DNA from 2 places in the Flocculibacter collagenilyticus genome. Region 1 is predicted to be linked to the other one. Evidence: predicted binding sites of a transcription regulator. Region 1 holds the regulator's gene; the other holds the start of a gene.
The links. The regulator MetJ, encoded in region 1, represses methionine synthesis genes. The targets are predictions, from matches to a motif close to TAGACGTCTAGACGTCTA.
Positions count from the first base shown of each region.

Region 2: a site for MetJ is predicted at 1,617-1,634, ahead of HUU81_RS14245 (homoserine O-succinyltransferase). Genes of this name have one in related genera too.

Region 1 covers NZ_CP059888.1:3,454,760-3,458,195, forward strand. The annotation lists gene metB (cystathionine gamma-synthase) at 1-1,243, opposite strand, end outside; gene metJ (met regulon transcriptional regulator MetJ) at 1,507-1,833, shown strand; gene HUU81_RS15345 (pyridoxal-dependent decarboxylase, exosortase A system-associated) at 1,977-3,245, opposite strand; gene HUU81_RS15350 (acyl-CoA ligase (AMP-forming), exosortase A system-associated) at 3,238-3,436, opposite strand, start outside.
Region 2 covers NZ_CP059888.1:3,206,908-3,210,343, reverse strand. The annotation lists gene HUU81_RS14255 (CinA family protein) at 1-281, shown strand, start outside; gene recA (recombinase RecA) at 422-1,456, shown strand; gene HUU81_RS14245 (homoserine O-succinyltransferase) at 1,757-2,881, shown strand; gene HUU81_RS14240 (homocysteine S-methyltransferase family protein) at 2,878-3,436, shown strand, end outside.

The DNA.
Region 1 (3,436 bases):
TTTCATTGCTTGTGTTATCCGCTTGAGAGTGAGTATTAATGGGCAATTTCAAACGCGAAATAGTATCAAAGCCTTGTTGTAAATCTGCTATTAAATCTTGAACATCTTCAATGCCCACGCTAATACGTATTAACGACTCGCCGATTCCAGCGTGCGCCCTTGCATCCGCTGTCATTGCTGCGTGTGTCATTGTGGCAGGATGACAAATTAAGCTTTCTACTCCTCCCAGCGATTCGGCCAAAGTAAACTGGTTAAGTTGGGCAATAAACGTTTTAACCACCTCTTTGATAGTGTGGCTATCACCCTCAAGCTCAAAACTGAGCATCGCGCCAAAACCATATTGCTGTTGTTTGGCAAGTTCATGCTGCGGATGGGTATTTAATCCTGGGTAATATACTTTTTTAACTGCGGGTTGCGCGGCTAGAAAGTCTGCTATTGCAATTGCATTGGCTTGATGCTGGCGTATTCTGGGGGTTAATGTTCTTAAACCACGCAATGTTAAAAAGCTATCAAACGGTGCACCAGTAATACCAATACAATTTGCCCACCAGGTTAGTTGCTCACCTAGCTCTTGAGACTTTGTGATCACCGCGCCGCCCACCACATCACTATGGCCATTAATGTATTTGGTGGTGGAGTGCACTGCGATATCTGCCCCCAACTGTAGCGGCTGCTGTAGTACGGGTGAAAGAAACGTATTATCAACTGCAACTAATGCATTTAATTTTGCTGCCTGTAAACAAACCGCTTTTACATCAGTTAGGCGCAGTAATGGGTTACTTGGGGTTTCTATCCATATTAATTTGGGTTTGATGGCTTCTAACGTTTGTTCCAAATCTGGTGCCGTAAAATCTATGGTTTGCAATTGAAATTGATTACGTTTAGCAAGGTGCGTAAATAACCGAAAGCTACCACCATAACAATCATGCGGTACAACTAATACATCTTCAGCTTGTAGGAGCTGTGTTACTAAGTGTATGGCTGACATTCCGCTGCTGGTTACAATGCCTGTTGACCCTTTTTCTAATTCGGCCAAGGTAGCTCCTAAAATGTCTCTCGTAGGATTGCCAGAACGTGTGTAGTCGTACTGACGTGGTTGTTCAATATCGGCAAAAGAAAAGTTACTGCTTAAATGGAGTGGCGGCACAACTGCGCCATGATGCTGGTCTTGATCAATACCAGCACGTACAGCAACGGTATTCAAACTGACCGATTTGTTCGAGTAATTTGTGGAGTGGCTCATAGTTATTTCTCAATGCAATTTATTATTTGGATGTTTAGACGTCTATAAATCTAGATTTAAATTTAATTGCTGTCAACCAAATTTTTAGCGTATTAATAAATACCTATTAAACAAGCGTTGTAAGGCGTGTTGACTCATACAGTAAAACAGTTAGAATTTACGCAGTTTTTAGAATTGAATGGCGCGAAAGGTGCACTGGCACAAAGCTATTAATTTTAACCAAAGTCACTCTCAGTATTAGACTATTAATCAAGGCTTAAGTAATGGCAGAATGGAATGGTGAGTATATTCACCCGTACGCTGAACACGGTAAAAAATCAGAGCAAGTTAAAAAAATTACGGTTTCAATTCCACTTACCGTATTAAAAGTATTAACTGATGAACGTACACGACGCCAAGTTAAAAACCTGCGTCATGCAACCAATAGTGAGTTGCTATGCGAAGCATTTCTTCACGCATTTACTGGGCAACCGTTACCCAACGATAATGATTTGATGAAAGACAATCCAGAACAGGTACCTGAAAGTGTTAGAGAAATTTTAACGCAACGCGGTTTACCGATCCCAGATATTGAAACTTCTGAATCATAGTGGGTTAGCAATGAATTTGTGCGTGATTTGCTTCGCGTTACTTTTTTGTTTGTATTAGCAAAACAGCCCCAATGGGGCTGTTTTCATTAATGAGGACATTTCGTTGTTGCAATATCACGCACAAGTGAGTATTGCGCAAGTTACTACAATAAGATCTCTGTGACGTGTGGATGCCCCAAAAAGTCTTGCGGACTGGCTGTTGCACCATAAGCTCCTGATTGATATACCACAAACCAATCGCCTATTTCTGCCTGCGGAAGTTTGAACTTATCCGCAAGTGTGTCTAACGGGGTACACAATGGCCCTACCACAGATACAGGTTCTTGAATCACTGCTTCATTCATTTTATTAGCAATTGCTACTGGGTAGTTTTTGCGAATAACTTGGCCAAAGTTACCTGAGTTAGACAAATGATGATGTAAACCACCGTTCGTCATAATATAAGTATGGCCGCGAGACGTTTTAATGTCTGTCACTTTACACGCATATATCCCCGCTTCAGCCACTAAATATCGACCCAGTTCAATTACAAGCTCAAGCTCTGTTAATTGCGAATATTGGGTAAGTAGTGAGCTCAGGTTCTCGCCTATTGGCGCTAAATTAAGACGTGTCTCTCCGGCAAAGTAAGGAACACCGAAACCGCCACCAATATTAATGGTTTTCACTTTAACAGGTGTGACAGCGCACAACCGATCAGCTAATTCGAACGTGCAATTGTGCGCATTCATGATGGCGTCAGGTTTTAAATTCTGCGAACCCCAAAAAATATGAAAACCAACAAATTCAAACTGGCTAAAATCCATCTTGGGTAATTTATCGAGCAGGATCTCTTCATCAATACCAAACTGTTTAGGGCCACCACCCATTTTCATTCCTGCACCCTTTAGCTCAAACGCAGGATTGACCCGAAATGCTATTTTAGCTTGTTTATTGGTGCACTTGCTTAAACTGATCGCACGTTCAAGCTCTGTTAACGACTCTACATGCAATGTAATACCAGCCTCAATTGCAGCAGTGATCTCTACTTCTTGCTTGGCAGGCCCTGCAAAGCTAATTTCACTTGCTGGCATACCACTTTGTAATGCTAATAACATTTCTTTGTGCGAGGCAACATCAAAGCCATCCACCTTGGTCACCATCGCATTGACTAACGCAGGGTATGGATTTGCTTTAATAGCGTAATGCAACTTAATAGATTGGGGGATGTGTTGTTTAAAGTTCTCAATCTGTTTTTCTATAACATTAAGATCGTAGGCATAAAATACGTCTTGGTTAATCAAGCGGGCAATTTCGTCTAACTTAAATCCAGCGATTAAAAGCTGCTGATCTTGTACTGCAAACTGATCCATTTGCTGATGTATAGGCGCCACTTTTTTTGTAGTTGTTTGGCTGCCTGCTGCTAAGTTAACCATTAACGAAAGCTTCCTTATGTTGTTGAGACAATAATGTGCGGTCTATTTTACCATTGGCGTTGCGTGGAAGCTTGTCCATAAACACAATTTTATGAGGCACCATAAAGTTTGGTAATTGCTTTTTACATGCTTTCATAATGACGCCTTCTGTTACCTCGGCCCCTGCCGTTAATGTAACAACTATGGCTTGC
Region 2 (3,436 bases), 250 kb from region 1:
ATGGGGCAGTAAGTGAACTGACGGTAAGTGAAATGGCGCAAGGCGCGCTAACTGCTGCTAATGCAAATATTGCCATTGCTGTTAGTGGTGTTGCGGGGCCAGATGGTGGTAGTGACGAAAAACCCGTTGGAACAGTATGGTTTGCTTGGGCGCATACGTTAGCAGGTCGACTCGTAGTTAAGACAGAAAGGCATGTGTTTGACGGCGATCGCAGTACTGTAAGACAGCAAACTATTTATAAAGCATTAGCCTGTGCTTATGAACTAGCAGATAGTTTTTAAAACAATAAGATAGCATCGCTATTAAGAAAAAATTTTAAAATTTTATTATACAGGGGTTGATACTGTACGAGTATACAGTATACTTCTTGGCATTAAATTGAATACAAATAATACGATCATTAGATCAGTTGGGGTATAAAATGGACAACAATAAAGAAAAAGCGTTAGGCGCAGCACTTTCACAAATTGAACGCCAATTCGGTAAAGGTTCAATTATGCGTTTAGGTGACTCACAAGCGTTAGATATTGAGTCTGTATCTACTGGCTCACTTGGACTAGACATTGCCTTAGGTATAGGCGGTTTACCAACGGGTCGTATTATTGAAATTTATGGTCCAGAGTCATCAGGTAAAACAACCCTTACGTTACAAACCATCGCTGAAGCACAGAAGAAAGGCAAAACTTGTGCGTTTATTGATGCTGAGCATGCATTAGATCCTGTTTATGCAGAAAACCTAGGCGTAAACGTGGCTGAGTTACTGGTATCTCAACCTGATACAGGTGAGCAAGCGTTAGAGATTGCCGACATGCTAGTACGTTCAAACGCGGTTGACATGATTGTTGTTGACTCAGTAGCTGCACTAACACCAAAAGCCGAAATTGAAGGCGATATGGGTGACACTCATGTTGGCTTGCAAGCGCGTTTAATGTCGCAAGCATTACGTAAATTAACAGGTAACATTAAGCGTTCAAATACGCTATGTATTTTCATTAACCAAATTCGTATGAAAATTGGTGTAATGTTCGGTAACCCTGAAACAACGACAGGTGGTAACGCACTTAAATTTTACGCATCGGTACGTTTAGATATTCGTCGTACAGGTTCAGTAAAAGAGGGTGATGAAGTCATTGGTAACGAGACTCGCGTTAAAGTGGTGAAGAACAAAGTAGCACCGCCATTTAAACAAGCAGAGTTTATTATTATGTACGGTAAAGGTATCTCGAAAGAAGGCGAGTTACTAGATTTAGGTGTTAAGCACGATGTTGTTGATAAGTCGGGTGCTTGGTACGCGTACAATGGTGAGAAAGTAGGCCAAGGTAAAGCGAACAGCATTAAGTTTTTACAAGAAAATACGCATATTGCGAATGAAATTGAAACGAAATTACGCGACATGCTGCTACTTAAAGCAACGATTAAGCCTGAAGAAGGCGAGGAAGTTGTATTAGGAGAGTAAACCTTATTCGATAGTTTATTCCATTAAGCATTAAAAAAGATGGTCGCATTAGCGGCCATTTTTTTTGTGCAATATTGCCGTTAACTCTCTACATAATGCCCAACTATCTTTTCTAAGCACAAATAAATCATTAGTCGGTATATTAGCTAAACCGTTATTTTTTACTTTTAGCCATCCAGATGTTGACATGTCTAAAAAATAATTCAACACTGTTTATATCAACTCAAAGAGACATGTTGAGTGATCAGCCTGCTTTTATAAAAACGCACTTGATTAAAGATATAGAGTGAGATGTGAATTATGCCGATACGAGTACAAGATGACTTGCCCGCTATTAATGCATTACAGCGCGAAAATGTATTTGTTATGCCTAATAGCCGTGCATCCCAGCAAGACATTCGGCCTATAAAGTTAGCGATATTAAATTTGATGCCTAATAAAGAAGTAACAGAAATACAGTTATTAAGGTTGCTTGCAAACTCGGCGTTACAAGTAGAAGTAGACTTTATTCGTTTAGATCAGCATAAAAGTAAACATACCAGTCATCAGCATTTAGATAGCTTCTATCAATATTTTTCTGCGATAAAGTCGACTTGTTATGACGGCTTAATCATTACAGGTGCTCCGCTAGGTTTAGTATCGTATACAGAGGTCACCTATTGGGATCAGTTACAGGAAGTGTTTCGTTGGGCTGAAAAGAATGTAACCAGCAGTTTATTTTTATGCTGGGCTGCGCATGCGGCGCTGTATTATTTTTATGGTATAGAGCGCTGTTTACGAGAAAAAAAGCTCAGCGGGATATATTTACATCAACAATATTGTCAGCATGAACCAATTATGCAGGGTTTTGATGACGAATTCTGGGTGCCACACTCACGCTATGTACAAGCGCCAGTCGAGCAGATAATGCAGTGTCATGCACTAGACATTTTAGCGGGTTCAGAAGAGGTGGGAGCGTATTTAATAAAAAGTATTAAACAGCCGTTTGTTTTTGTAACGGGTCATCCAGAATATGATGCATTAACGCTTCACCAAGAATATGTACGCGATCTTGCTAATAATGAAAAAAATCGTGAAAAAAATGATGAATTAACAGCACCTGAAAATTATTATCCTGAACACGTTAATGTAACTGAAGCGAGCTTACTTGATTGTGAGTGTAGTGAGTTAAGTGAGTGCAGTGAGTTAAGTGAGTTTTCAACACAGGCCAGCGGGCTAGCACATAGTAAGTCGTTAAATAAGCCGCGTAATAAATGGCAAAGTCATGGTCATTTATTATTTAATAATTGGCTAAATTATTGTGTCTATCAAACAACGCCGTACGATTTAACTAAAGTTAGAACACACAGCATTGAATCCATTCAACCTATTCAACCTATTCAATCTATTCAACATTCTACTCAGCAAAACGGAGCTGCATTGTGAGTAATCAAATAACACCATTAGATATCAGCTCAATTGAACTAGACGTTACACCTTTATATCACCGTATCACAGCACTTAAAGCGCGTTTAGCAACAGATATTTTAATTCTTGATGGAGCCATGGGAACAATGATCCAAGCAAGAAAGCTGGATGAGAATGGTTTTCGTGGCAAGCGTTTTGCAAAATGGCCCTGCTTATTAAAAGGCAATAATGACCTATTGTCACTTACTCAGCCCAGCATCATTACTGATATTCACTTAGCGTATTTAGATGCCGGCGCAGATATTATTGAAACAAATACCTTTAATTCTACGGCGGTTGCCATGGCTGATTATGAAATGGCAGAGCTTTCTGCCGAGATTAATTACGCGTCAGCACGGTTGGCGCGCGATGCTGCAGACAGAATGACAGCAAGTAACCCAAGCAAGCCACGGTTTGTTGCTGGGGTGTTGGGGCCGACAAATCGCACTTGTTCAATTTCGCCGGATGTGAATGATCCCGGCTTTAGAAATATTGGCTTTGATGAGTTAGTTAATGCCTATGTTGAATCGACTG